4 regions of the Kitasatospora sp. NPDC059327 genome follow, and region 1 is predicted to be linked to each of the others. Evidence: riboswitches for the same ligand, from Rfam matches in the RefSeq annotation. Region 1 holds a riboswitch; each other region holds the start of a gene.

Region 1 (4,580 bases):
TCGTCCACCCGAGGAGAACCGCCCCGTGAGCACCGGCACCGGCTCGCCCGACAGCTACTACCAGCGGACGGACGAGCACCGCTACAAGCCCACGGCCCACGCCGGCGGTGCCTGGAACAGCGCGGAACAGCACTTCAGCCCGCTGGCGGGCCTGGTCGCCCACGCGATCGACCGGTTCCGCGCCGCGCGGCCGGACGACGGACTGGCCCTGGCGCGGATCAGCTACGACATCCTCGGGCCGATCGCCCTCGACGAGTGCGAGATCAAGGTGGAGAGCGTGCGGCCGGGCCGCACCATCGAACTGATCGAGGCCGTCGTCCTCATCGGTGACCGCGCCGTGGTCCGGGCCCGGGCCTGGCTGCTCGCGGTGGGTGACACCGGCTCGGTCGCCGACAGCCCCCATGAGCGGGTCCCCCCTCCCGAGGCCGTCGCGCCCTGGGACATGAGCGCGCAGTGGGACGGCGGCTTCGTCTCCTCCGTCGAGGTCCGCCGGGCCGCGGCCCGGCCGGGCCGCTCCCTCGCCTGGATCTCCAGCCGGCTGTCCCTGGTCGCCGGCGAGCCCAGCACCCCGCTCGCCCGCTACCTCGCCCTGGTGGACGCCGCCAACGGCACAGCCGTCCAGCAGCCGCCCACCGCCTGGATGTTCCCCAACCTCGATCTGACCGTCCACTTCCACCGCCAGCCCCGTGGGCCGTGGACCGGCCTGGACACCACCGTCAGCTTCGGACCGGCCGGCCACGGCCGCACCAGCTCCGTCCTGCACGACCTCGACGGCCCGGTGGGCCACGCCGAGCAGATCCTGACCGTCCGGCCGCTGCCGCTGCCCGGCTCGTAGCGCCGGACAGCGGGCCGCGCGGCCGGGGGAACCGGCCGGTCAGGACTGGCACAGCGCCTCGGTGAGACGGTGGGCCGCCTCGGTGACGGCCCGGGACAGCAGGGCACCGGGGTGCCGGGTGAGCCGTTCGATCGGGCCGGAGACGGAGACCGCGGCCACCACCCGGTCGGACGGCCCGCGCACCGGCGCGGAGACCGAAGCGACCCCGACCTCGCGTTCGCCGATGGACTGCGCCCAGCCCCGGCGCCGCACACCGCTGAGCGCGGTGGCGGTGAACCGGGCGCCCTGCAGCCCGCGGTGGAGCCGCTCGGGCTCCTCCCAGGCGAGCAGGATCTGGGCGGCGGAGCCGACCTTCATCGGAAGGGTGATCCCCACCGGCACGGTGTCGCGCAGACCGGAGAGCCGCTCGGCGGCGGCCACGCAGATCCGGATGTCGCCCTGTCGGCGGTACAGCTGGGCGCTCTCACCGGTGAGGTCGCGCAGCTGGGCGAGGATCGGGCCGGCGGCGCCCAGCAGGCGGTCCTCCCCGGCGGCCGCCGACAGCTCGCCGAGCCGGGGGCCCAGGACGAACCGGCCCTGCAGGTCCCGGGCGACCAGGCGGTGTTGTTCCAGTGCGACGGCGAGCCGGTGGGCGGTGGGCCGGGCCAGGCCGGTGGACGCGACGAGTCCGGCCAGGGTGGCGGGGCCGGCCTCCAGGGTGCCCAGGATCGAGGTGACCTTGTCGAGCACACCGACGCCGCTGGTGTTTTCCATGAATGGGTACTCCGTCTCGAATCCCGTGAGCGGCGGGTGGGATCCGCTCACGGAGGCTCCCCGCGGGGAGCCGGGGGGGTGGTCAGCGAGGGCGGGCCGAAGGGGTCGGCGGATTGCCTGCGCCGGGCACGAGACGGGTACGCGAAAGGGCCGGGGTGGGAAGCGCCCGGGCGAAGGACAGCACTGAGAGCACCGTGTCTCCTCATCTTTCCCGCGCCACAGTGGCGACAGGCCGGAGTTGGCACTGCTCCCGGTCGGGTGCGGCGTACTTCGGACGCCGGGTCGACCGGGGAGTTGCCGGGGCTTCGTAGGGCCGGTCCCTCCACCCCTCTGGATGATTCGCGTGGAACCCTACAAGATCCCCCCCGCGTTCCTCCACACCGCCCCCACCCCCGGCCGCGGCGCGGGCACCGCGGACCGCCCGGCGGGCCCCCGCTCGGCGCGCGGGCGCGCGTTCGGCGCGGACGGCACACGTGCTGCCGTCCGCGCCGTCGCCGGGCTCGACCGTCAGGCCCCGGTGGGCGTCACCGCGCACTCGTCGTCGGCGACGATGTCGAGGTACTTCTCGTCAACCAGGACGTTGATCTTGTACTCCTTCTCACCGAGTTCCTTGGGCTTGAGGTCCTTGTCGAGCCACTCCTGCACCCCGCCACCGGGCATCCCGTAGAAGGCCGCGGTGTGCCCCCGCCAGACGTCGAACGACTTCCGCACGACCAGGCAGTGGTAGCTCCTGCCGTCCTCGCTCGCGTCGTCGTTGAGCGCGTCCGGCGTCACCGAACGCTGGGCGAACGGTGTGCCGGGGTCGGCGAAGTAGCCGCCGTGGAGCGCGCCGAACCGGTCGAGCTTGGTGCCGGCCGGCACGGTCCACAGGGTCTTGTCGACCACGCCGTTGATCTGCTGGAAGCCGCGGTCGGGCGGGTACACCCAGACCTTGTCCGGGGTCGGGTCGGCGTACAGCTTCACGAAGTTCACGGCGCTGAGCCCGCCGAAGCGCTGGTAGCCCCTCAGCATCTCGGCGACCGGATCCGTGTTCGGCAGGGCGGCGGGGCCGAGGCGGCGCTGCCCGCAGTAGTACCGCTCCGGGTGGGGGTCCGCCGGAGCGTCCGGGCACTCGGCGGAGCCGGCGCGTGCGGTCGGCGCCGGCCGGGCGACGGCGCCTCCCGCGACGGCGATGCCGGTCAGCGGCAGAGCACAGGCGAGGGAGAGGGTGAACATCGGGCGAAGGCGCATGCGGCGCTCCGTTCCTTGGGGCGTCGAGGGGGCGAGGTGAATCGGTCTCGTGACGGGACGTCGGGACGCGCGAGGCGTCGTGACCGGAGGTGGGGGATCGCGGGCCGGCGAACAGTTGCCCGACGTCGGATCCGCGACCTCGTTCCGTCACGCCGGCTCCCCGAAGTCCTCATTCGTATACGGACTGTAGGGGTGGCGACCCACCGGGCCGGGCTGCCACACCGGACCGGGGTACGGCGGAAGCAATCGGCGACCGCCCGACCGCCCGGCGGCCGACCACCGGGCGCGCTCCACCGGCCGCCCGGCGGGAAATCGAAATGCCCCGGGCTCGCCGGGAACCGCCCGGCTTGATCGACCCACTCGAACAGGGGCAGGATCCTGCCCCATGGAAGAGACCTGGATGATTGTCAACTCCCTTGCCGCGAGGCTTGATTCACACTTCGACCGGAGCGACGAGCAGCGCTGGACGGTGCAGGCCCTCAAGCTCCAGGAGGAGGCCGGCGAGGTGGCCGAGGCCGTCATCGGGGCCCTCGGCGCCAACCCCCGCAAGGGTTACTCGCACGACTGGGACGACGTCCGTAAGGAGACCTGCGACGTGGCCCTGTCCGCCCTGGTGATGCTCGTCCGGATGGGTGGCGACCCCCGGCGGTTCTTCGACGACCACCTCCGCTCGGTCGCCGCCGGCGGCACGGGGGGCGCCGGCCCGGCCTGAGCGCCCGCCCGGACACCCCGCGCCCCCGGCGCGGCCCCCGCTCCCGACAGCCGGAACGGCCGCGGGGGGGGGGGCGCCCCCCGGGGGGGGGTTGGGCGCCAGCCCCGCGGCCCGGGCCGCGGCCCTGTTTCGCCCACCCCGCCCCGGGCCCGTGGTTCGCCGTCCGACCACGTGTGGACCGGGAGTCGTAGCCCCTATTCCTTGACCGCGCCGCCGGTGAGGCCGTTGACGAAGGTCTTCTGGAGGAGGAGGAAGGCGAGGACGACGGGGATGGCGGCGAGGACGGAGCCGGCCATGAGGAGGTCCCAGCGTGGGGCGAACTGGTTCTGGAACTGGGCGAGTCCGACGGGGAGGGTGCGCAGCAGCTCGTTGTTGGTGACGAGGGAGGGCCAGGCGAATTCGCCCCAGGTCCACATGAACTTGAGTACCGCGACGGTGCCCAGGGCGGCCCAGGAGTTGGGGAGCAGGATGCTGACGAGGGTGCGCAGTCGTCCGGCGCCGTCGATGGCGGCGGCTTCGTCGAGTTGGACGGGCAGGGTGACGAAGTGTTGGCGGAGCAGGAAGATGCCGGTGGGGCTGGCGAGGAAGGGCACGATGAGGGCCCAGTAGGTGTCGATCCAGTCGAGGTCGCGCATCACGAGGTAGAGCGGGACGAGGATGACCTGGGTGGGGATCATCAGGGTGGCGAGGATGAGGGTGAGGACGGCTTGGCGGCCGCGGAAGCGGATGCGGGCGAGGCCGTAGGCGGCGAGGGTGTCGAGGACGAGGTTGCCGGCGACGACGGCGGCGGCGACGAGGACGGAGTTGAGGAACCAGCGGCCGTAGGGGAAGGCGGAGAGGACTTCTCGGTAGGCGGCGGTGGTGAGGTGTTCGGGGATCAGGTGTCGCCCGTTGCCGACGAGGTCTTCCATGGGTTGGAAGGAGGTCAGTGCCATCCAGAGCACGGGGAGGCCGGCGAAGAGGGTGGCGGTGGTGAGCCAGAGGGTGGGTGCGAGGCGGATCGAGGACCTTCCGGTCGGGGACTTGCCCGGTGAAGGCTTTCCGGTGAGG
Region 2 (8,118 bases), on a different contig from region 1:
GCAGCAGGGTGGCCACCGGCTGCGCGAACACGGTCAGCACCATGAAGGAGGAGGCCCGCGGGCCGTCGAGCTGCCAGGCGATCAGGTCCGGGTTGCTGATCCACGGGAACAGGCCGGCCCCCGCCGCGGTACCGGCCACCAGCGGAACGGCCAGCGCCAGCAGCCGGCCGGCCGTCGAGGCCGAGGTCAGCCGGGCCCGCAACCGCAGTCCGTACGCGGCGAGGTCCAGCGCCTCCCGGATCAGGGTGGGCCGGTCCGCCTCCGCCGTGCTGTCGGCGAAGACGGCGGCCAGCTCGTCACCGCGCTCACGGCGGTAGCGGGCCGGATAGAACTGGAGCGCCGCCCGCAGCGCGACCGGCCGGTCGATGGTCTGCATGCTCATCCGAAGGCCCCCATGATCCTCGGCAGGATGACGGACAGCCGGCGCTCGGCCTCGGAGGCGACGGCCCGCAGCCGCCCCGCCTCGGCCGCCAGCGCGGCGCGGCCGTCCTTGGTCAGCGCGTAGCTGCGCCGGGCCCGGCCGTCGACGACCTCCTCGGCGGCGACCTCGATCAGGCCCTGCTGGAGCAGCCGGTCGAGCGCGCCGTAGAGCGTGCCGGTGCGCATCTTCACCCGGCCCTCGGAGATCGCGGAAACCTCCTGGATGAGCGCGTAGCCGTGTCTGGGCGCGTCGGCCAGCGCGGTGAGCAGAAGCAGCGTCGGCTCCTGCATGGCTCGTTCTGTCATAGGACTACATATATCGTCAAACTACCTATCCGGTCCAGTGGGCCCGCCGATCGAAGGCCACCGCACGGCCGGGACCCACCACAATGGGCCCATGCCGAACCAGCCCGCCGCACCCGTCCCGGCCGACCTGCTCGCCGACTGGACCGCCCTGCTCCGCCGCTGCGGCGCCGACGCCGATCCGCTGCCGTACGGCCACGACCTGCTGGGCCGCTGGGCCGAACCGCAGCGCCGCTACCACACCGTCGACCACCTGCGGGCGGTGCTGGGCCACGTGGACACGCTCGCCGGGCACGCCGAGGACCCGGACACCGTCCGGCTGGCCGCCTGGTTCCACGACGCGGTCTACCGCCCGGACCGCTCCGAGAACGAGGAGCGCAGCGCCGCCCTCGCCGTCCGGGCGCTCACCGAGGCGGGCCTGTCCGAACGGCGGACCGCCGAGGTCGCCCGCCTGGTCCGGCTCACCGTCACCCACCGCCCCGAGCCCGGGGACCGTGACGGCGAGGTGCTCTGCGACGCGGACCTCGCCGTCCTCGGCGGCGAGCCGCGGGCGTACACCGCCTACGCGGCCGCGGTCCGCGCGGAGTACGGATTCGTCCCGGAGCCTGCCTTCCGCGCCGGGCGCGCCGACGTCCTGCGCCGGCTGCTGGAGCTGCCCGCGCTCTACCGCACCCCGACCGCCCACGAGCGCTTCGACGCCGCCGCCCGCGCCAACCTGGCGGCCGAGCTCACGGCGCTCGGAGGCTGACCTTCCGCCGACGGAGCCCGGCCGCGGTCAGCCGGGCCACCACGTCCCGGCTGGTCACCGGCAGCGCACCCAGCGCCACGGCGTCGGCGTACCGGTGGGCGGGCAGGTCGTAGTGGTCACGTTCGAAGGCCCGGGCGGGCACGCCCAGCCGCTCCGCGAACGCGTGCAGCTCCGCGTAGGAGACGTCGCTGACCAGGTGCGACCAGAAGCGGCCGTGGCCGGGCCAGTTCGGTGGGTCGACCAGGATCACGCGAGCCGGCCGACCGGTGCGACGACCACGGCCTCCTTGCCGCAGACCCAGTGCGGCTCCGGCCCGAGCTCTGGCTCGACCCCGAGCGCGTGCGGGTCCCCGTCGGCCGCGCAGGAGGTGCAGAGCGGCCAGCGGCCGTAGGCCTCCAGCAGCGCGTCCTGGACGTCCTGGGCGACCAGCCCGAGGACGTAGTCGGCGCCGTCCGGCCACTGTTCGAGCCACCACCGGCGGTGCGTCACCGCCTTCTCCAGCAGCGACACCACGGCGGCGTCGGCCACGTCGCGGGCGGTCAGGTCGGCCAGGATCAGCGCCCGCGCGTTGTGCAGGGCGGTCTCGATGTCGTCAGCGGTGGCAGCCATCCGCCCATTGTCCCAAAACGGGGCCGGACACAACGCCGCACGGGCGGCTCCCCGAGGGGAACCGCCCGTGCGATCGGGAAACGACCGACCCCGGAGGATCAGAAGTCCATGTCACCGCCCGGCATGCCGCCGCCGGCGGCCGCGGCGGCCTTCTCCGGCTTGTCGGCGATGACGGCCTCGGTGGTCAGGAACAGCGCCGCGATGGAGGCGGCGTTCTGCAGCGCGGAACGGGTGACCTTCGCCGGGTCGATGATGCCCTCGGCGATGAGGTCGACGTAGGTGTTGGTGGCGGCGTTCAGGCCGTGACCGGCGGGCAGGTTGCGCACCTTCTCCACCACGACACCGCCCTCAAGGCCGGCGTTGGTCGCGATCTGCTTGATCGGGGCCTCCAGCGCCACGCGGACGATGTTGGCACCGGTGGCCTCGTCGCCCTCCAGCTCCAGCTTGTCGAACGCGACACCGGCCTGCAGCAGCGCGACGCCACCACCGGCGACGATGCCCTCCTCGACGGCGGCCTTCGCGTTGCGAACGGCGTCCTCGATGCGGTGCTTGCGCTCCTTGAGCTCCACCTCGGTGGCCGCGCCGGCCTTGATGACGGCCACGCCGCCGGCCAGCTTGGCGAGGCGCTCCTGGAGCTTCTCGCGGTCGTAGTCCGAGTCGCTGTTCTCGATCTCGGCACGGATCTGGTTCACGCGGCCGGCGACCTGGTCGCTGTCGCCGCCACCGTCGACGATGGTGGTCTCGTCCTTGGTGATGACCACCTTGCGGGCGGTGCCCAGCAGGTCGATGCCGGCGTTCTCCAGCTTGAGGCCGACCTCCTCGGAGATCACGGTGCCACCGGTGAGGATGGCGATGTCGCCGAGCATGGCCTTGCGGCGGTCGCCGAAACCCGGGGCCTTGACGGCGACGGACTTGAAGGTGCCGCGGATCTTGTTCACGACCAGGGTCGACAGGGCCTCGCCCTCGACGTCCTCGGCGATGATGACGAGCGGCTTGCCGCTCTGCATGACCTTCTCCAGCAGCGGGAGCAGGTCCTTGACCGAGCCGATCTTGGAGTTGGCGATGAGGATGTACGGGTCCTCGAACGTCGCCTCCATCCGCTCCAGGTCGGTGGCGAAGTAGGCGGAGATGTAGCCCTTGTCGAAGCGCATGCCCTCGGTGAGCTCAAGCTCCAGACCGAAGGTGTTGCTCTCCTCGACGGTGATGACGCCTTCCTTGCCGACCTTGTCCATGGCCTCGGCGATGAGCTCGCCGATCTGGGTGTCGGCGGCCGAGATGGAGGCGGTGGAGGCGATCTGCTCCTTGGTCTCCACGTCCTTGGCCTGGGCCAGCAGCTGGTCGGAGACGGCCTTGACGGCCTTCTCGATACCGCGCTTCAGGGCCATCGGGTTGGCGCCGGCGGCGACGTTGCGCAGACCCTCGCGAACGAGCGCCTGGGCCAGCACGGTGGCGGTGGTGGTGCCGTCACCCGCGACGTCGTCGGTCTTCTTGGCGACCTCCTTGACGAGCTCCGCGCCGATCTTCTCGTAGGGGTCCTCGAGCTCGATCTCCTTGGCGATGGAGACACCGTCGTTGGTGATCGTGGGGGCGCCCCACTTCTTCTCCAGCACGACGTTGCGGCCCTTGGGGCCGAGCGTGACCTTCACCGCGTCGGCGAGCTGGTTCATGCCACGCTCAAGGCCGCGGCGAGCTTCCTCATCAAAGGCGATGATCTTGGCCATCAGAAGTGGTCCTCCGGGACACGGTCGACTGCTCGGACCAAGGGGTGCCCGCGACGGACGGCCCTGGTGTGCGGGGGTCCTTTCCCCTACCGCTCCCGGGGGCCTCACCGACCCGGTCCGCTGTCACTCTCACACTGTGAGTGCTAACGCCAATGATTAGCACTCCGGGTAGGCGAGTGCAAGCCCAATCGCCCAAACCGCGAGCCGCGCCCACCCCCGCCGGCCGCCCCCGCGCGGCCGTCTCCGACCTCCCGGAGCCCCCTCGGCGACCCCGTGCCGGCCATGTCGACGGAGCCGCCCCGGGGGCCGCCCGGGACCCCGCGCCGGACCTGCCGACGGGTCCGCGACGGGGCCCGCCCCCGGACCCCGCGCCGGACATGCCGACGGGCCCGACGACATGTGTCGTACGGGCCCGTCGTGAAGCAAGAGGCGCACCAGCCGATAGGGCCGAGCCGAACTCCTGGGGTCGGAAAGGTCAGACCGCCGCGCGGACCATGTCCGCCTGCGGGCCCTTCTGCCCCTGAGAGATCTCGAACTCGACCCGCTGGCCCTCCTCAAGGGTGCGGTAGCCGTCCATCTGGATCGCGCTGTAGTGGACGAAGACGTCCGCACCACCGTCGACCGCGATGAAGCCGTAGCCCTTCTCCGCGTTGAACCACTTGACGGTGCCCTGAGCCATTCCGAACTCCCCTAGTGCTGTGCTGGCCCTTCACGCGCCCGCAGGTCGCGGACCCGGGTCTGGTGGAGGCCGGCCCGGGGAACCCCCCCTGGGCGCAGCCGTGCCCGCCGCAATCCTCCGCGGAGACCACCGGAAGGCATCCGGTGAGCGGGTGATTGCGTCGACCGCGGCTGAATGTATCCGGATCGACGCCCTCTGCAACAGGGCCAACCACCGGGAATTCAGGCGGCCTCCCGAGGGACAGGGCGGGCCAAAGCGGGAGGAAATCGGCATTTCACGCCGGACATAGCGGACGAATTACTCAAATGCCTTCGAGAATTCTGACATCGGCCTGACATGTTTCACGGTCACGGCCCCGGCGCCGGTCTCAGCGGCCGGACAGACACCGGCGGTACGGGCGCGGACGATTCGAGTACCGGAGCGAGGGGGGAGGGGCGGCCCTCTTCCCGGACAAGCGACACTCTACTCCCCCGGACCCCGAAATATTCCCGCCGGAATGCGACGACAGGCCGCCCGCGCGTACGAAGAACGGAATTCCGTACGCGCGAACGGCCTGGTCGAAACGGCCCGGCCGGTGAACGACCCGGCCGGAAAGGGACGGATCAGCAGCCGCCGGCCACCGCGGGAATGATCGAGACGCTCGCGCCGTCCTTGATCTCGGTCGCCAGACCCTCCGCGAACCGGACGTCGTCGTCATTGACGTAGACGTTCACGAAGCGGCGCAGCTTGCCAGCGTCGTCCAGGATCCGGGCGGCGATCCCGGCGTGGTTCTTCTCCAGGTCGGCGATGACGTCGCCCAGGGTGGCGCCCTCGGCGGCCACCTCGGCGGCGCCGCCGGTGTAGGTGCGCAGGATGGTCGGGATGCGGACGGTGGCGCTCATGGGGGTCTCCTCGGGCGGTACGACGGGGCTGCGGGCGGGTCAGGCGGAGGCGAGGCCGGCGTCGCGGAACGAGGCCAGCGTCGGGCGGATGACGGCGGTCATCCCGGAGTCGGAGACGGCGTCCAGCGTCTTCAGGCCGTCCCCGGTGTTGATCGCGACGGTCTCCTTGGCCGGATCCAGCTGCCCGGTCTCGACCAGCTTCTTCAGCACGCCGACGGTCACCCCGCCCGCGGTCTCGGCGAAGATGCCCTCGGTCCGGGCCAGCAGCTTGATCGCGGCCACCACCTCGACGTCGGTGACGTCCTCGACGGCCCCACCGGTGCGGCGGGCGATGTCCAGCACGTACGGGCCGTCGGCCGGGTTGCCGATCGCCAGCGACTTGGCGATGGTGTCCGGCTTGACCGGGCGGATCACGTCCTGGCCGGCCTTGAAGGCCGCCGAGACCGGCGAGCAGCCCGCCGCCTGGGCGCCGAAGATCCGGTACGGGCGGTCCTCGACCAGGCCCAGCTTGATCAGCTCCTGCAGACCCTTGTCGATCTTCGTCAGCTGCGAGCCCGAGGCGATCGGGATGACGATCTGCTCCGGCAGCCGCCAGCCGAGCTGCTCACAGATCTCGTACGCCAGCGTCTTGGAGCCCTCGCCGTAGTACGGGCGCAGGTTGACGTTGACGAAGCCCCAGCCCTCACCGGCCGGGTCCCCGATCAGCTCCGAGCAGAAGCGGTTCACGTCGTCGTAGTTGCCCTCGATGCCGACCAGCTCGCCGCCGTAGACACCGGCCATGACGACCTTGCCCTGCTCCAGGTCGTGCGGGATGAACACGCAGGACTTGAAGCCGGCCCGGGCCGCCGCCGCGCCCACCGCACCGGCCAGGTTGCCGGTCGAGGAGCAGGAGAGGGTGGTGAAGTGGAACGCCCGTGCCGCCTCGATCGCGCAGGCGACCACGCGGTCCTTGAACGAGTGCGTCGGGTTGCCCGAGTCGTCCTTGATGTGCAGCTGGGCGGTGAAACCGAGCTCGCGGCCCAGGTTGTCCGCCTTCACCAGCGGGGTCCACCCCGGGTTGAGGTTCGGCTTGCCGGCGACATCGGCCGGGACGGGCAGCAGCGGCGCGTAGCGCCAGATCGACGCCGGACCGGCCTCGATCCGCTTGCGGAGCTCCTCCGCGCCCTCGCTGCCGAAGTCGTAGGCGATCTCCAGCGGCCCGAAGCACTCCACACAGGCGAAGCTGGGACCGAGCGGGAACCGGGTGCCGCACTCCCGACAGGACAGCGCGACGGCGGGGCCGAGGTCGACGGTCGCGGTCGCGGAGCCGGACGGGGATGTCGCAGTGGTAGCCATGATGGCGGAGGCCTCTCTCCTCATCTTCCCCGTGACGCGGGCGCGCCACAGGACGGAATTGGCACCTGTCCCGCCGGGGCCGAAGCCTGCCGTGCGAGAAGGTTGCCGGGACGTCAACGGGCCGTTCCCTCAGTCCCTCTGGATGAGCTCTGTGAAGTTGTGGTCCTGCTCAGCGGTGACCCCGGCGTGCGAAGGTCCGATCGCTGTACGAAGACTGTATCCGAAGGCGTCAACCCTGAACGGGACCGTCCGCCACGCGAGATGCCCCGTCCCACCCCGATCCGCCCCGATCCGCCGAGGAGAGCTCCGTGCCCGCCGAACCGACTCCCGCACTCCTCCCGAAGGCGGCGTCCTGGCTGCGTCGCCGCTCGTGGAGCGCGGCCGACCGCCCGGTGCGCGCCCTGCTGGAGGCCAAGCAGGCGGCGGGCCCGGCCGGCACCGTCAGCGTGGTGCTGCCCGCCCTGGACGAGGAGGCCACCGTCGGCGACATCGTCCGCACCGTGCGCCGGGAACTGATGGAACGCCTGCCGCTGGTCGACGAGCTCGTCGTCGTCGACTCCGGATCCGTCGACGGCACGGCCGCCGCGGCCGCCGAGGCGGGCGCCCGGGTGGTCCACCGCGACGACATCCTGCCCCGGCTGCCCGCCGCCCCCGGCAAGGGCGAGGTGCTCTGGCGCTCGCTGCTGGTCACCAGCGGCGAGATCGTCTGCTTCGTCGACGCCGACCTCCGGTCCTTCGACCCCGCGTTCGTCTCCGGCATCATCGGCCCGCTGCTCACCGAGCCGGACATCCAGCTGGTCAAGGCCATGTACGACCGTCCGCTCGAAGTGGCGTCGAACGGCCCGGACGCCGCCGTCGTCCCGTCCGGCGGCGGGCGGGTCACCGAGCTGGTCGCCCGCCCCCTGCTCAATCTGCACTGGCCGGAACTCGCCGGTTTCGTGCAGCCGCTCGGCGGCGAGTACGCGGCCCGCCGCTCGCTGCTCGAACGGCTGCCGTTCCCCACCGGCTACGGCGTCGAACTCGGCCTCCTGGTGGACGCCCTGGAGTTCGCCGGCCTGGACGCCCTCGCCCAGGTGGACGTGGGCGTACGCCACCACCGCCACCAGGACGGCCAGGCACTCGGCCGGATGGCCGCCACCATCTACCGCACCGCCCTGGAACGCCTCGACCGCACCCACCGGCTGAAGGCCTCCGCCGACCTGGTCCACCCGCTGCTGACCCAGTTCACCCGCGACCCGCGGACCCGCGCCTTCACCGCGCACACCCACCCGGTCACCGCGGTGGAACGGCCCCCGATGCACACCGTCCCCGAGTACGCGAACCGGCACCTCGGCTAGGCCGCAGGACACGGCCGGAAACCACCGGCGGGGGTTTGCCGAGCCGGACCCACGGCAACGTACCAACCATGGGCGATCTCACGAC
Region 3 (8,118 bases), on a different contig from region 1:
GCTGCTGCTCTTCCTGCCGCTGCGCTTCCCGGCCTGGCTGGTGCTCGGCCTCTGGTTCGCGCTCCAGTGGTGGTCGGTGCACGCGGCGGGGCCCGGCGTCGCCTACCTGGTCCATGTGATCGGCTTCTCGGCCGGGTTCCTGTACGCCTGCACGCTGGCCACCCGCCCCTCGCGACGGCCCGGCTGACGCCCGATACCCTGGCGACACCTCACAAAGGAGCCCGAACAGTGATCACCGCCATCGTCCTGATCAAGACCAGCGTCGACCGCATCCCGGAGATCGCCGAGGCGATCGCGGCCATCGAGGGCGTCAGCGAGGTCTACTCGGTGACCGGCGGCTACGACCTGGTCGCGATGGTGCGGGTGCGCCGGCACGACGACCTGGCCGAGGTGATCCCCGGCCGGCTGAACAAGGTCCCGGGCGTGGCCCACACCGAGACCCAGATCGCCTTCCGCACCTACTCCCAGCACGACCTGGAGACCGCCTTCGCGCTCGGCCTGGGCGAGTAGCCCCTCCCCCGCTCAGCTCGCGCGGCGGCCCCTGTCGACCTGCACGGTGGCGACGCAGCGGCCGCCCTCGTTGCGGTAGTTCCAGGCCGCGCCGTCCGTGACCAGCTCGCGGACGGCGGTCAGGAACCGGTCGATGTGCTCGTCCGGGGTGCCCGCGCCGAAGCTGACCCGGATCGCGTTCAGGCTGCGCTCCCCCGGCAGCGACGACTCGGGCGCGCCGCACTCGGACGGCGCCACGTCCTCGTCGCCGAGCAGGGTGCGCACCAGCGGGTGGGCGCAGAACAGGCCGTCGCGCACCCCGATGCCGTACTCGGCGGAGAGCGCGGCCGAGAAGTGCGAGCTGTTCCAGCCCTGGACGACGAAGGAGAGCACGCCCACCCGGGCCGAGTCCGCGCCGAACAGGTTCAGCACCCGCACCTGCGGGACCTCCGCCAGACCGGCCTTCAGCCGGGCGATCAGCTGCTGCTCGCGGGCCTCCAGCGCGTCGAAGCCGGCCTCGGTCAGCGCCCGGCAGGCCGAGGCGATGGAGTAGGCGCCGATCACGTTCGGCGAACCGGCCTCGTGCCGGGCCGGGCCGGTGTGCCACTGCACGGCCACCGAGCCGTCGGCCTCCCGGGCCACCGTGCGGGTGGCGCCGCCGCCCGCCAGGTACGGCTCGGCCTCGTCCAGCCAGTCGGACCGGCCGGCCAGCACGCCCGCGCCGAACGGCGCGTAGATCTTGTGCCCCGAGAACGCGATCCAGTCCACGCCCAGCTCGCGCACCGAGACCCGGTGGTGCGGGGCGAGCTGCGCGGCGTCCAGCACCACGCGGGCCCCGTGCCGGTGGGCGGTCTCGGTCAGTTCGGCGACCGGCCACAGCTCGCCGGTGACGTTGGAGGCGCCGGTGACGCAGAACAGCTTGGGGCCCTCGGGGGCCTCGGCCAGCGCGGCGTCCAGGGCGGCGACCGCCTCGGCCCGGGAGCGCGGGGCGCGCAGGTAGGTGACGCTCAGGCCGGCGTGGCGCCAGGGCAGCAGCGAGGCGTGGTGCTCGGTCTCGAAGGCGAAGACCCGGGTACCGGCCGGCACCGCGCCGGCCAGCAGGTTGAGCGAGTCGGTGGTGGCCCGGGTGAAGACCACCTGGTCGCCCTCGCGCAGGTCGAGGAAGTCCGCGACGGTGCGGCGGCTCTGCTCGAAGAGGTCGGTGGAGAGCTGGGAGAGGTAGCCGGCGCCCCGGTGCACGCTGCCGTAGTAGGGGGCGTAGGCCGCGACGTCGTCCCAGACCCGCTGCAGGGCCGGGGAGCTGGCGGCGTAGTCGAGCGCGGCGTAGGTGACCTTGTCACCGTTGACCAGCGGGACCTCGACGTCGTGGCCGAGGACGGGGAGCGGGGCGCAGATTTCGGTGGCGACGGACATGGGAGTGCACTCCTTCGACGGGTAAGGACCCCGGAGTGCGTGTCAGCCGGCGTCCGCGCTTGTCGCGCGGACGGATTGCCGCGAGACCCGGTCCTCACCCAGGGCACCCCGCCACGGACGGAGGGTTGCCGGACAGCCAGCTGGGGCTTTGCACTGTCACTCATGACCTGGCGAAGACTCTAGGTCGGGTCCGCCGACTGGTCAAACAGATGTCCACCATTCGGACGGCCGCCCATCGGCCCGCCCACTCGTCCGCAGGTCACCGGTGCCCCGGACAGGCACGCGGGCACGCGAAGGGCCCGCGGGGGCGTCCCCGCGGGCCCCGGCCGCCGTCTCACGCCTTGGCGGTGGCCTCCGCCCAACGCCGCAGGAGATCCTGCGCGGCGCCCGAGTCGATGGCCGCCGCGGCCCGCTCCATCCCGGCCGCCAGCTGCTCGGTGAGCGGCGCGTCGGTGAGGTCCAGCGCGACCAGCGCCGTCGCCGTGTTCATCAGGACGGCGTCCCGCACCGGCCCGCGCTCCCCGGCCAGCAGCCGGCGGGCGACGTCCGCGTTGAAGGCCGGGTCCCCGCCGCGCAGCGCCTCGATGCCGACCAGCTCGACGCCGACGTCCCGCGGGTCGAAGGAGGTCTCGGTGACCTCGCCGTCGCGCACGATCCAGATCCGCGAGGTGGTGGTGACGGTCAGCTCGTCCAGGCCGTCGTCGCCGCGGAAGACCAGCGCGGTGGATCCGCGCCGGGCCAGCACCCCGGCGATCAGGGCCGCCAGCCTGGTGTCGAAGCAGCCGATCGCGTGCGCGGTCACCTTGGCCGGATTGGTCAGCGGACCGAGGGTGTTGAACGCGGTCGGCACCCCGAGGCCACTGCGGGCGGGGGCGGTGTGCCGCATCGCGGGGTGGAACTTGGCCGCGAAGCAGAAGGTCAGCCCCACCTCCTCGGCCACCTCGGCGACCCGCCGGGCGGAGAGGTCGAGCCTGACGCCGAGCTTCTCCAACACGTCCGAGGAGCCGCTCGCCGAGGAGGCGGCCCGGTTGCCGTGCTTGACCACCTTGGCGCCGGCCGCCGCCGCGACGATCGCCGACATGGTGGAGATGTTGACGGTCTTCGCCCGGTCGCCGCCGGTGCCCACGATGTCCACCGCCGGGCCGGGGATGGAGAGCGGTTCGGCGTGCGCGTACATCGAGTCCACCAGGCCGACGATCTCGTCGACCGTCTCGCCCTTGGCCCGCAGGGCCACCATGAAGCCGGCCATCTGCACGGCGGAGGCCTCGCCGCTCATGATCCGGTCCATCGCCCAGGCGGTGTCCGCCCGGTCCAGGTCCTCGCCCCGCAGCAGCGCCGAGAGGATGTCCGGCCAGGTGCGGACCACCTGCACGGGGTCCTTGCCGCCGTTCGCAGGGTTCACGTTCACCATGGCTGACTCCAGCTCTCGTCGGTTCCCCGAGGGGATCTCCGTAAGGATGGAGCCAGCCTATCGAGCGGCGGGACGCCATCGCCCCGCCGCGGCCTTCACTTCTCTCGTACTGAGACGCGCCGCCCTAGCGGGCGGCCGGCGCCCGCTTCGCCAGCCGGGCCCGGAGCAGGGTGGCGGCCGCCTCGGCCAGCGCCACCGGATCCACCGGGCGGGAGATGGCCGCGTCCGCCCGGCTCCAGGCGGCCAGCCAGGAGTCCTGCGGCCGACCGATCAGCACCAGCACCGGCGGGCAGCCGTAGATCTCGTCCTTCAGCTGCCGGGCGAGCCCCAGGCCGCCGGCCGGCACCGCCTCGCCGTCCAGGACACAGAGGTCCACGCCACCCTTCTCCAGCGCCTTCAGCACCGCGGGGGTCGTCGCGCACTCCAGGTAGGTCAGCTCCGGAACATCCTCGGCGGGCCGCCGGCCGAGGGCCGTCAGCACCTGCTCACGGGTGTTGCGGTCGTGGCTGTAGACGAGAACGGTCAGCGTCTCGCCGGTGGTGTCCGCCATGGGCCCTGCTCCCTCACGTGTGATCCGGACCACGTTCGCCTCATCCCGGATGCTACTCCCGATCACCGCCCGCCGAGCCACTCCCGCGCGATCCGTCTCAAGCCGCCGCGCCCACGGCCCGCCCGGGACTCACCCGCCCGGAGGACAGGCCGTCACCCCCGCTGACGCGGTCCACCCGTACGGCCGACGGAACGGCCGATCCCTTACTCCCGGCGACCCCCGAAGGAGTGGAGCGACACGCTGGGCAACAGGGTCGAAGACACCTTCGAGGAACCGTCAGAAAAGGGACACGCCGCTGCTCAGCCGCCATCGGGGCGTCCCCCCGGGCCCCACCGGGGCATACCGCACGCACCGGACACTCCGAGGGACACCCCCCGGCGTGAAGACGGAATAAGGGACCGACATAATGTCCGTCGTGGCGACAGCAACAGCAGTAGAAACCGGGCACGCGCACGGATCGGTCAACCGGCCGAACATGGTCAGCGTCGGAACGATCGTCTGGCTCAGTTCCGAGTTGATGTTCTTCGCGGCCCTCTTCGCGATGTACTTCACGCTCCGCTCCGTCAAGGGAGCCGAGTTCTGGAGCGAGAAGGCACACGCCCTCAACGTGCCCTTCTCCTCGGTCAACACCACGATCCTGGTGCTCTCCTCCCTGACCTGCCAGCTCGGCGTGTTCGCTGCCGAGCGCGGGGACGTGAAGAAGCTCCGCTCGTGGTTCGTCATCACCTTCGTGATGGGCGCGATCTTCATCGGCGGCCAGATCTTCGAGTACACCGAGCTGGTCAAGAAGGACGGCCTCTCGCTGTCCTCCGACCCGTACGGCACGGTGTTCTACCTGACCACCGGCTTCCACGGTATGCACGTGACGGGTGGTCTGATCGCCTTCCTGCTGGTCCTCGGACGGACGTACGCAGCCAAGCGCTTCACGCACGAGCAGGCCACCGCCGCGATCGTGGTGTCGTACTACTGGCACTTCGTCGACGTCGTGTGGATCGGCCTGTTCGCGACCATCTACCTGATCAAGTAACCAGCTGATCAGGTCGCTGGCCACCGGCCCCGGGTCCCGCCCTCACCGGCGACGGCCCGATTTGCCGGTGCCTACGCTCCCAACCGACCGACCGCGCGCGCAGCCCTAGACAGGCAGCCTCGTGCCGGCCAGACCGGCCGCCGGGTGCACCCACCAGTCGACCAGATCCTGACACCGGGGTTATTCCGTGAAAAAGCTCTCCGCACGACGGCGCCACCCATTGGCGGCGCTGGTCGTCCTACTTCTCGCCCTGGCGGCAACCGGGGGGCTGTACGCCGCGTTCGCGCCCGCCGACAAGGCGCAGGCCGACGTCGCCGCGCAGTCGCTCGCGATCGATGAGGGCAAGAAGCTCTTCGCCGTGGGCTGCTCCTCCTGCCACGGCCTGAACGGCCAGGGCAGCAGCGACGGTCCGAGCCTGGTCGGCGTCGGCTCCGCCGCGGTCGACTTCCAGGTCGGCACCGGCCGCATGCCGGCCCAGCAGCCCGGCGCCCAGGTGCCGGCCAAGAAGAACATCTACTCGCAGGCGGAGATCGACCAGCTCGCCGCCTTCGTGGCTTCGCTCGGCCCCGGCCCGGTCATCCCGACCGAGGAGCAGTACACCTCGACCAACCCCGAGGACCTGTCCAAGGGTGGCGAGCTGTTCCGCACCAACTGCGCCCAGTGCCACAACTTCGCCGGCCAGGGCGGTGCCCTGACCAAGGGCAAGTACGCCCCGTCGCTGGAGGGTGTGGACGCCAAGCACATCTACGAGGCCATGCAGACCGGCCCGCAGAACATGCCGTCGTTCCCGGACACCACCATGCCCGAGGAGCAGAAGAAGCAGATCGTGGCCTTCGTCCGCCACACCACCAACGATGAGCCCAACCCCGGCGGTCTCACGCTCGGCAGCCTCGGTCCGGTGACCGAGGGTCTGTTCGGCTGGATCTTCGGTCTCGGCACGCTCATCGCGGTCGCGATCTGGGTCGCCGCCCACACCACCAAGGCCAAGAAGTCATGAGCCACGACATGTCAGAAGACAAGCTCCCGGAGTCGCACGGCTCCGCCGGACACCACGAGGTGGCCGCCCACGGCGATCCGTTCGCCGACCCGGGTCTGCCGGCCCACGCACCGCGTCGCACCGACATCGACGAGCGGGCCGCCCAGCGGGCCGAGCGCCAGGTCTCGCTGATGTTCGTGGTCTCGATGCTCGCCACCGTGGGCTTCATCGCCTCCTACGTGGCCATCGACCCGGACAAGATCGTCTTCATCTGGCCGCTGGGCCACGTCAGCGCGCTGAACTTCGCGCTGGGGATGACGCTCGGTGTCGCGCTGTTCTGCATCGGCGCGGGCGCGGTCCACTGGGCCCGCACGCTGATGTCGGACCACGAGATCCCGGCCGAGCGTCACGCGATCGAGGCCGACGACGAGGTCCGCGCGGACGTCATCGAGCAGTTCAAGACCGGCGCCGCCGAGTCCGGCTTCGGCCGCCGCAAGATGATCCGCAACACCCTCATCGGTTCGATGGCGCTGGTGCCGCTCTCCGGCGTGGTGCTGCTGCGCGACCTGGGCCCGCTGCCCGAGGACAAGCTGGCGCACACCGGCTGGCGCGAGGCCACCGACGCCAAGCCGCTGCAGCTCATCAACATGAACACCAACCAGCCGATGAAGGCCGAGGACCTCATCGTCGGCTCGCTGACCTTCGCCATGCCGGAGGGTCTGAGCACGCACGACGAGGACTTCCAGCAGCAGATCGCCAAGGACGCCCTGATGCTGGTGCGCATCGCACCGCAGGACATCAAGGACGACGAGTCCCGGGAGAAGGGCTTCGAGGGCATCCTCGCCTACTCCAAGATCTGCACCCACGTCGGCTGCCCGATCAGCCTGTACGAGCAGCAGACCCACCACGCGCTCTGCCCCTGCCACCAGTCGACCTTCGACCTGGCCGACGGCGCGCGCGTGATCTTCGGCCCGGCCGGCCACCCGCTGCCGCAGCTGAAGATCACCACTGACGAGAAGGGCTTCCTGGTCGCCACCGGCGACTTCGACGAGCCCGTCGGCCCGAGTTACTGGGAGCGTGCTCGATGAGTAGCGCGAGCAGCACCACCACCTCCGGTGCCGCCAAGCCCGCCGGCAGCACCCGTGCCAATCCCGCCAACAAGTGGGAGCAGGCCGCTGACTGGACGGACGGCCGGCTGGGGATCTACTCCCTCGCCAAGGCCAACCTGCGGAAGATCTTCCCGGACCACTGGTCCTTCATGCTGGGCGAGATCTGCCTCTACACCTTCGTCATCATCATCCTCACGGGTGTCTACCTGACGCTGTTCTTCAAGCCCAGCATGGGCGAGGTCATCTACGACGGCTCGTACATCCCGCTCAAGGGCATCCCGATGTCCGAGGCGTACGCGTCGACGGTGGACATCAGCTTCGAGGTCCGCGGCGGTCTGCTGGTCCGCCAGATCCACCACTGGGCCGCGCTGGTCTTCGTGGCCGCGATGCTCGTGCACATGATGCGCGTGTTCTTCACCGGCGCGTTCCGCAAGCCGCGTGAGATCAACTGGGTCTTCGGCTTCCTGCTGCTGATCCTGGGCATGTTCGACGGCTTCTTCGGCTACTCGCTGCCCGACGACCTGCTCTCCGGTACCGGTATCCGCTTCATGGAAGGCGCGATCCTCGCCGTCCCGCTGGTGGGCACCTACATCCAGATGTTCCTGTTCGGCGGCGAGTTCCCCGGCCACGACATCGTGCCGCGGTTCTTCACCATCCACGTGCTGCTGATCCCCGGCATCATGCTCGGCCTGCTGGTCGCGCACCTGATCCTGGTCTTCTACCACAAGCACACCCAGTGGGCGGGCCCGGGCAAGACCGAGAAGAACGTCGTCGGCATGCCGCTGATGCCGGTCTACATGGCCAAGGCCGGCGGCTTCTTCTTCCTGGTCTTCGGTCTGATCGCCGCCATCTCGGCGATCGCCACGATCAACCCGATCTGGGCGTACGGCCCGTACCGCCCCGACCAGGTGTCCACGGACGCCCAGCCGGACTGGTACATGGGCTTCTCCGAGGGCCTGATCCGTGTCATGCCGGGCTGGGAGATCGGCCTGTGGGGCCACACCCTGAACCTGGGTGTCTTCGTCCCGCTGATGATCTTCCCGCTGGTCCTGGTCGCGATCGCGGTCTACCCGTTCATCGAGGGCTGGGTCACCGGCGACAAGCGCGAGCACCACATCCTGGACCGCCCGCGCAACGCCCCCG
Region 4 (8,118 bases), on a different contig from region 1:
GACGGGGTCGGCTCCCCGACCGGCCTCTGTCGCCCGTAACTGATCATGACTGCCCGTAACCGGTCGTAGCTCCCCGCTGTCGTCCGGTGCCGCGCACCCCCGCGTCCAGGATCCTGGCGCCCCGGGTGCGCCCGGCAGTGCGGTCCTGCCTCGTCGTGGCCCGTCGCAGCCGCGCGGGCCTTCGGCGCCGGCCTCCCCGGCACCTGCCCGAGGTCCGGCCTCGGCCGGAGGCGCCCGGCCGAAAGCCACCACGCCGCAGCACCGCGTCGCAACTCCGTCGAAGCACCGAGTCGACGACACCGAGCAAGGCCCCGAGAAGGTCACCGAGAAGGTCACCGAGAAGTTCGAGATCGAGGAACGACTTCGCATGCCCCAGCACCCCGTGCTCACCCCCGACGGCACAACGGATCAACCCCCGGACGCCACCGACGGCGGTACCCCCGACGCGACTGACACCACCCCCGACGCCGCGCACCGTCACCCCTTGGACAACCCGGCCCGTGCCGCCCTGCTCGGCCCGCACGCCCACCTCGCCGAGCGGCACGGTGACGTCCTGCGCTACCCGGCCGACGTGTCCCCGTTCGCGGCCCTCCCTGACCGGCGTGACCGGGAGACCTGGCGGAACGTGGCCGCGCTGTACGGACCGGGCGGTGTCGTCGCCGCCACCGGCTCCCCGGACAGCGTCCCGCCCGACTGGGAGATCCTCATGCAGGGCCCCGGTGTCCAACTGGTGGACGACGGCGTCCGGGCCGCGCCCGACGAGGAGGCCGTCCTGCTGGGCCCCGCCGACGTGCCGGAGATGCTGGCCCTGGTGGCGCACGCCCGGCCCGGCCCGTTCCTGCCCCGCACCATCGAACTCGGTCGGTACCTGGGCATCCGGCGCGAGGGCGCCCTGGTCGCGATGGCGGGGGAGCGCCTGCGCCCGCCGGGCTGGACCGAGATCAGCGCCGTCTGCACGGCCGAGTCGCACCGGGGGCAGGGCCTCGGGTCCCGGCTCGTCCGGGCGGTCGCGGCGGGCATCCGCGACCGCGGCGACACGCCGTTCCTCCACACCTCGGCCGACAACACCACGGCGATCCGGCTGTACGAGTCGCTCGGGTTCCGGCTGCGCCGGCGGGTCACCTTCCTGGGCCTGCGGGTCCCGGACGGGGAGCACCGCGGGTGACCGCCGCCCCTCCCCGACCGCACCGCGCACCACCGCGGCACCCGTGGACCGCCGCACCACCGCAGGACCACCGCACCACCCCGGACCAGCACCGCACCGTTCCACCCCTTCCAAGGAGTTCGATGTGAGCCAGACCGTGAACTACGCCAGCCCCGCCGACACCGCCCTCCACGGCGAGTACCGGATCACCAGGGTGCCCGGCGACGAGCGTCCGCTGTACCGCTTCACCGGGCGGATCACCGCCGACGGCAGCAGCGGCTACCTCGCCGAGCCCGGCCGGTACCACCTGTACGCGGGCTGGTTCTGCCCCTGGGCGCAGCGCGCCACCATCCAGCGCGCGCTCAACGGGCTGGAGGACGTAGTCTCGGTGTCCTACGTCGACGGTCGGCGGGACGGCCGGGGCTGGGCCTTCCGGGAGACCCACGGGGCGGACCCGGTCAACGGGTTCACCCTGCTGCGGGACGCGTACGAGCGGACCGAGCCCGGGTTCGACGGGCACATCTCGGTGCCGACGCTCTGGGACCGGCAGACCGGCCGGGTGGTGAGCAACGACTTCCGGACCATCGGCATCGACCTGGCGACGCAGTTCGGCCAGTGGGGGAACGGCGCGGACGCCTACCCGGAGGACCTCCGGGCCGAGATCGACGCGCTGGACGCCCGGCTGGGCCCGGCCGTCAACCAGGGCGCGGGAGTGGCGGCGGGGGCCGGGGAGGCCGCGCTCGCGGCCCGGGCCACGCTGCTGGAGACCTTCGCGGAGCTGGACACCCGGCTCGCCACCAGCCGCTACCTGCTGGGCGACCGGTTGACCGAGGCGGACGTACGGCTCTGGGTGACGCTGGCGCGCTTCGACGTGGGGGCCAACCACGCCCGTGCCATCACCCCGGGCCTCGCCGAGTACCCGCACCTGTGGGACTACGCCCGTGATCTCTACCAGCAGAAGGCGTTCACCAGCACCACGGACTTCGCCACCTTCACCGAGCCGGGCGCGAGCCTCCCGGACTGGACCGCCGCGGTGGAGCGCCCGTAGGGCACTCGGGAGCCGTCTCGGCGCCCCCGGGCGCCCGGCCCCGCCCTGTCCCGGCACCGCCCTGTCCCGGCACCGCAGGGCTCCGACCTGCCCCTCGACCGACCGACCCCGCCGGGCGGACCGTTCACGCGAACGGTCCGCCCGGCGGAGCGGCGGCGGCGGGCCGGCCCCGGCTCCGGTTCAGCCGAGATCCGCGCCACGCGGCCGCCGGCCCAACCGCTCCAGCAGCGACGCCCGGTGGGTGTCGCCGCTCGCGAGGGCGATCGCCGTCCACGCCATCGCCAGGCCGCCGTCCAGGACGGCACGGTCGGCCTCGGCGCTGGTGCCGTACCGGGTGAAGTCGGGGTGGTGCATGACGGTGTCGCCGGTGCCGTAGCCGATCGTCGGGTGGATGGTGGGGACCAGGTGGGAGACATTTCCCATGTCGGTCGAACCACCGCGCAGGGCCGGGCCGGTCGGGGCGACGGTCCGCCCGAGCAGGCCGGCCGCTTCGGCGTAGAGCCGGCCCATCAGGTCGTCCTGGCGCAGGTCGGCGTAGTCGTTGCCGACGCTGCGCAGGTCGAGTTCGGCGCCGGTGGCCAGCGCCCCCGCCTCGAAGCAGGCCCGGATCGCGGCCTGGAGCGCGCGCAGGTCCTCGGCGCTCTCGGCCCGGCAGTCGTAGGCGGCGGTGGCGAGGGCCGGGATGACGTTGGGGGCGTCGCCGGCCGCGGTGACCACGCCGTGCACCACACCGCCCGGGATCATCTGCTGGCGCTGCAGACCGATCGCCACCTGGGCGACGGTCATCGCGTCGGCCGCGTTCACCCCCCGGTGCGGCATGGCGGCCGCGTGCGCCGGCCGGCCGGTGTAGGTGACCTGCCAGCTGCTGATCGCCAGGGAGGTCATACCGACACTGTCCTGCGGTGCGGCGTGGACCATCATGGCGGCCGCGACGTCGTCGAACGCGCCGCCGCGGAGCAGGTCGACCTTGCCGCCGCCGTACTCCTCGGCCGGGGTGCCGATCAGCTTGACGGTGACGCCGATCTCGTCGGCGACCTCGGCGAGGGCCAGCGCCGCCGCCACCGAGGCGGCGCCGTTGACGTTGTGCCCGCAGGCGTGGCCGATCCCGGGCAGCGCGTCGTACTCGGCGCAGATGCCGATGACCAGGTCCCCACGGCCGGCGGTGGCGGTGAACGCGGTGGGCAGGTCGCAGACGCCGCGTTCGACGGCGAAGCCCGCGGCCTCCATCAGGTCGCTGATCTTCGCGGCGGACCGGTGCTCCTCGTAGGCGAGCTCCGGTTCGGCGTGGAGGCTGTGGCTCAGCGCGATGGCGTCGTCCTGGCGCGCGGTCAGCCGAGCCCTGGCGCGTTCGCGCAGGGCCTCGGTGGGGGGAGTGGCGATCATGGAGTCCTCCTGGCGGCGAGGGCGAGGGCGATGACGGTTCTGGTGGCCCCGGCCGGTGCCGATGGCACGGGCCGGGGCGGCCGCGGTGACGGCGCGCCGTCCCGGGCAGCGGGCAGCGGGCAGCGGGCAGCGGTCAGCGGTCGGCGGGGGAGCGGTAGAGGAGCGCCAGGGCCGCGCCGGCGAGCCCGACACCCGCCGCGAGCGCCCAGGCCGTGGTGTACGCGCCGAGGTCCGGGAACACCTGCCCGGCGCCGGTGTGGGCGACGAACACCGACAGCACGACGGCGGCGCCGATCGAGCCGCCGACGTTGATGAGCAGTTCGTTGATGCCGGAGCCGACCGAGGTCCGGTCGTGCGGCACCGCCTCGACGGCCAGCGTCCGGGTGGAGTGCTGGAGGAAGCCGGTGCCCACCCCGGAGACCACTCCCCACAGCAGGAAGACGGGCAGCGAGTCGTGCCGGAAGGCCATCGCCCCGTATCCGACGGCCATCAGCACGGAGCCGAGCACCAGCGTGCCGCGGTCCGTGACCGCCCGGGCGACGGCCGGCGCGGCCATCGCGCCGGCCGCGAGCGCCAGCATGCCGGGGGCCGAGGCCGCGGCGATGCCCAGTGGGTCCAACCCCATGCCGTACCCGGCCTCCGCCGGGCTGGTCCCGAGGAACACGGCGTTGGCCACCTGGAGGCCGATCATGCAGAAGGTGAAGGCCAGGGTGACGAGGGAGACCACCGCCACACCGCGTCGGGCGAACATCCGCACGTCGATCATCGGCTCGGCGCTGCGGCGCTCCACCACCACCCAGACGGCGGTCAGGGCCGCACCGCCGACCAGGCAGGCCAGGGTCCGGACCGAGGTCCACTCCCAGCCGGGCAGGCCGCCCTGGCCCAGGCCCAGCATGACCGCCACCAGCCCGGCGCTCAGCAGGACCCCGCCGAGCCAGTCGACACTGCCGCCCGGTCGCTCACCGCTCTCCGGCAGCAGCGGCCAGGTCACCACCATGGCCAGGCCGACCGCGACCGCGGGCAGCCAGAGCGCCGTGGTCGGGCTCGCCACGTACCGGGCGATCAGGCCGCTGGAGAGCAGGCCCACGGTCAGCCCGCCGACCAGCGCGGTGACCATCAGGCTGACCCCGCGGCGGCTCTCCGCCGCCGTGCCGCGTCCGCGCAGGATGCCCATCAGCAGCGGGAAGAACCCGGCGAACGCCCCTTGGAGCACCTGCCCGACCAGCAGCGTCCCGAAGGACCGGCTCATCCCGACGAGCAGCGAACCGGCCAGCACGATCGCCAGGTTCCAGCGCAGCACCCGGCGGTGACCGTGCAGGTCGCCCAGCCGGGAGAGCACCGGGGTGAAGGCCACGCTCGCCATCAGATTGGCGATGCTGAGCCAGTTGAGCTGGGCGGCGCTGACGTGGAGCACCGAGGTCAGCGCCTTGAGGAGCGGCGAGAGGAAGCCCTGGGTGATGCCGCTGGTCAGCTCGACGACGGCGACCGCGGTCAGCACCGCGGCGGCCGTGACCGGTCTCGAAGGCCTGCCGGCCAGGTCGGCCGCGGAGGTGGTCTCACTCATGTGGGGGTGTTCCTGTTCTCGATGAACGGCCGGGCAGCCCGCCGTGGGGGCGGCGGAAACAGGCTGTCAATGTCGCCCGTGGATCGAAAACGCGGCAAGATCTGCCGTTAGACTCGGGCGGATACGGCATCCAGGGCGCCTTCCGCGGCGGATCCCGGCAGACCGGGGCCCGCCGGGATCGCGGTCCGGCGCCCCGTCCCCGACCCTCCACGGAGCCACCGTGACCGGCACCACCCCGAGCCCGCGCCCGACGGCGGACCCGACCGTCCTCGACCCCACCGATCACGCCATCCTGCGGCTGCTGCGCCGCCGGCCCCGGGCGCCCCTCGCCGACGTGGCCACCGCCCTCGGCGTCCACGAACGGACCGTCGCCCGTCGCCTGGACCGGATGACCGCCACCGGCCGGGTCCGGTTCACCGCCGCCCTGATCACCGAGTTCCTCGGCGAGGGTCTGATCGCCGAACTGGCCGTGCGGTGCGCCCCCGGCCGGCTCCACGAGACCGCGCTCGCGCTGGCCCGCCGGCCCGACACCCACTCCGTCGAGGTCGCCACCGGCGCCCCCGAGGTGTTCGCCGAGGTGGTCGTCGCCGACCAGCAGCGCCTGCTGGAGGTGATCGACGGGTCGCTCGCCAGAATGGACGGCGTCGTCGGCGTCCACTCCCAGGTCGTGCTCCAGCTCCTGCTCACCGCCAACGACTGGGCGCCCTTCGACGACGAGCCCACCCCGCTGCGCCGTGCGGTCATGGAGGGCCGCCCGCTGCCGGAGCCGGTGCCCGTGGACGAGCTGGACGAGCAGCTGGTGGCCCTGTTGCAGGGCGACGCCCGGATGTCGATGACCCGGCTGGCCCGCGAACTGCGGGTCGGGGAGACCACCGCCCGCCGCCGGCTCGCCCGCCTGATGTCCTCCCACGTGCTGCACCTGCGGCTCCAGGTGGAACCCGAGCTCCTCGGGTTCCCCGTCGAGTCACGCTTCCAGCTCGCCGTCGCGCCGCGCGAGCGCGCGGAGGCCCTGCGGGCGCTCGGTCGCGAGCCGGCCGTCCGCCACCTCGCCCTCACCTCCGGCAACCGCAACATCCTCGGTTACGCGAGCCACCGCACCCTGGAGGAGCTGAACGCCTTCTCCGCCCGTGCCTTCCAGGCCGCCGGCGGCGCGCTGGTGGACACCGCCCTGGTCATGCGCAGCTACAAACGCGTCGGCTGGGCGGCGGGCCCGGAGCGGTGACCCGCGGCCGACGGTCGCGGAACGGCCGTGCGGGGGAGGACCGATGGGACGCGTACGGCCGCCATGACCGGCACGACCGCCGTGACACCCACGACCGCTGTGACACGTGTGACTGTCGGGACACCCGCGGCGGCCACCGTGCGGCGCGCCGCGGCGGCCGCACACCGCGCTGAGCAGCGCGGACCCGGCCGCACCGACCGCCGCGGCGAGGCGGGCCACGACCGCCCCTCCTCTGATCCGACCTCAACAGGCATTGACGCGGGCACTTTTGTTGATCTACGGTTCCAGCGCGCCACGAGTTCCGGTGTTCAAGCCCTGGCTGGCCGGACGGCAACCCCCTGACGCGGTGGGGTGCTCCAGGTGAAGGCTCGGTGGACGTCCCGTTCCACAAGCGCGATCGCTCCGGCCACGGTCCGGGGCCAGGACCAGGAGGCCGACATGGCAGGGCTGTTCAGCCGCCGCCACATCGACCTGTTGCTGGTCTCCAGCGCGCTCTGTCGTCGCTGACCACCGGACGGCCGTACGGCCGGTCCGGTCCAGTGATCGACCTCTTCGCGATGCGCGCCCCCCGACCCGAGCCCGGGCACGGGCACGGGCACGCCCCCAGGCCGGCGAACGGCCCCGGGGCCGGCGCACTCGCGTCCAACACGCGTGCGGAAGCAGGGAATTCCCATGTCATCTTTCAGCAGCACCACCGGATCCGGCTCGACCGGACGCAGTCTCGCCGTCATCGCGCTCGGTACGGCGGCGGTGGTGGCCCTGACGGCCTGCACCAGCGCCCGGTCCGCCGACGGCGCCGGCGGCGCGGCGGCGAAGGCCGTCACCATCGGCACCACCGACCAGGTGACCGGCCTCGACCCGGCCGGCTCCTGGGACGCGGGGTCGGGGACGATCGAGAGCGAGGTCTACGCGACCCTGCTCAGCGCCAGGAACGGCTCCTCCGACGTGTCGCCGGACCTCGCCTCCGCGATCGCGCTGACCGGCCCCACCACCTGGACGGTCACCCTGAAGCCCGGTCTGACGTTCGCCAACGGACACGAACTGACCTCCTCCGACGTCAAGTTCAGCTTCGACCGGCAGCTGGCGATCGCGGACAAGAACGGCCCCTCCTCGCTGCTCTACAACCTCCTCTCGGTGGCGGCGCCGGACCGGAACACGGTGGTCTTCACCCTCAAGTCGGCCAATGACACGCTCTTCCCGCAGGTCCTCTCCACCGCGGCCGGCTACGTCGTGGACGAGGAGGTGTTCCCCGCCGACAAGATCCTCGACGACGCGGCCGTGGTCGCGGGCAAGCCCTGGAGCGGTCCCTACGCGATCCGCAGCTACCAGAAGAACGCGCTGGTCTCCTTCACCGCGAACACCGTCTACCAGGGGCACCTCGGCACCCCGAAGACCAAGAACGTGCAGCTCAAGTACTACACGGACGCCGGAAACCTCAAGCTCGACGTCCAGCAGGGCACCATCGACGTGGTCTACCGCACCCTGCCGATCACCGACCTCCAGGACCTGGCCGGCAAGCAGGGCCTGGCGGTGCACACCGGATCCGGCAACGGCATCCGCTTCATCGTCTTCAACCTCAAGACCCAGCCCTTCGGATCGGCCACCCAACAGGCCGATCCGGCCAAGGCCCTGGCGGTCCGTCAGGCAGTCGCCGACTCGATCGACCGCTCCCAGCTCGCCTCGCAGGTCTACAAGAACACCTTCCAGCCGCTCTACAGCTCCGTCCCCGACGGCATCACCGGCGCCACCCCCTCCCT

What was found. Region 1 has a riboswitch for S-adenosylmethionine ahead of ACFXHB_RS44070 (IclR family transcriptional regulator). Riboswitches for the same ligand answer to the same signal wherever they lie in the genome.
Region 2: another riboswitch for S-adenosylmethionine. It lies ahead of thrC (threonine synthase); the one in region 1 lies ahead of ACFXHB_RS44070 (IclR family transcriptional regulator).
Region 3: another riboswitch for S-adenosylmethionine. It lies ahead of ACFXHB_RS35800 (aminotransferase class V-fold PLP-dependent enzyme); the one in region 1 lies ahead of ACFXHB_RS44070 (IclR family transcriptional regulator).
Region 4: another riboswitch for S-adenosylmethionine. It lies ahead of ACFXHB_RS00340 (ABC transporter substrate-binding protein); the one in region 1 lies ahead of ACFXHB_RS44070 (IclR family transcriptional regulator).

The regions. Positions count from the first base shown of each region.
Region 1 covers NZ_JBHYYB010000202.1:925-5,504, forward strand. Annotated here, with positions in the region: gene ACFXHB_RS44065 (thioesterase family protein) at 26-835, shown strand; gene ACFXHB_RS44070 (IclR family transcriptional regulator) at 875-1,588, opposite strand; SAM riboswitch class I at 1,788-1,929, opposite strand; gene ACFXHB_RS44075 (TNT domain-containing protein) at 2,096-2,818, opposite strand; gene ACFXHB_RS44080 (MazG-like family protein) at 3,204-3,530, shown strand; gene ACFXHB_RS44085 (carbohydrate ABC transporter permease) at 3,725-4,580, opposite strand, start outside.
Region 2 covers NZ_JBHYYB010000030.1:79,625-87,742, reverse strand. Annotated here, with positions in the region: gene ACFXHB_RS20160 (hypothetical protein) at 1-382, opposite strand, end outside; gene ACFXHB_RS20155 (PadR family transcriptional regulator) at 379-726, opposite strand; gene ACFXHB_RS20150 (hypothetical protein) at 818-1,471, shown strand; gene ACFXHB_RS20145 (DUF4031 domain-containing protein) at 1,452-1,721, opposite strand; gene ACFXHB_RS20140 (hypothetical protein) at 1,718-2,080, opposite strand; gene groL (chaperonin GroEL) at 2,179-3,801, opposite strand; gene ACFXHB_RS20130 (cold-shock protein) at 4,277-4,480, opposite strand; gene ACFXHB_RS20125 (ubiquitin-like small modifier protein 1) at 5,083-5,361, opposite strand; gene thrC (threonine synthase) at 5,401-6,696, opposite strand; SAM riboswitch class I at 6,714-6,845, opposite strand; gene ACFXHB_RS20115 (glucosyl-3-phosphoglycerate synthase) at 7,005-8,033, shown strand; gene ACFXHB_RS20110 (trehalose-6-phosphate synthase) at 8,102-8,118, shown strand, end outside.
Region 3 covers NZ_JBHYYB010000092.1:26,510-34,627, reverse strand. Annotated here, with positions in the region: gene ACFXHB_RS35810 (rhomboid family intramembrane serine protease) at 1-187, shown strand, start outside; gene ACFXHB_RS35805 (Lrp/AsnC ligand binding domain-containing protein) at 229-510, shown strand; gene ACFXHB_RS35800 (aminotransferase class V-fold PLP-dependent enzyme) at 523-1,902, opposite strand; SAM riboswitch class IV at 1,953-2,070, opposite strand; gene trpD (anthranilate phosphoribosyltransferase) at 2,237-3,313, opposite strand; gene ACFXHB_RS35790 (hypothetical protein) at 3,438-3,863, opposite strand; gene ACFXHB_RS35785 (heme-copper oxidase subunit III) at 4,270-4,890, shown strand; gene ACFXHB_RS35780 (c-type cytochrome) at 5,078-5,887, shown strand; gene ACFXHB_RS35775 (Rieske 2Fe-2S domain-containing protein) at 5,896-6,954, shown strand; gene ACFXHB_RS35770 (cytochrome bc complex cytochrome b subunit) at 6,951-8,118, shown strand, end outside.
Region 4 covers NZ_JBHYYB010000001.1:113,972-122,089, forward strand. Annotated here, with positions in the region: gene ACFXHB_RS00310 (hypothetical protein) at 1-39, shown strand, start outside; gene ACFXHB_RS00315 (GNAT family N-acetyltransferase) at 368-1,165, shown strand; gene ACFXHB_RS00320 (glutathione S-transferase C-terminal domain-containing protein) at 1,290-2,192, shown strand; gene ACFXHB_RS00325 (M20 family metallopeptidase) at 2,373-3,575, opposite strand; gene ACFXHB_RS00330 (MFS transporter) at 3,709-5,139, opposite strand; gene ACFXHB_RS00335 (Lrp/AsnC family transcriptional regulator) at 5,360-6,361, shown strand; SAM riboswitch class IV at 6,652-6,761, shown strand; gene ACFXHB_RS00340 (ABC transporter substrate-binding protein) at 7,034-8,118, shown strand, end outside.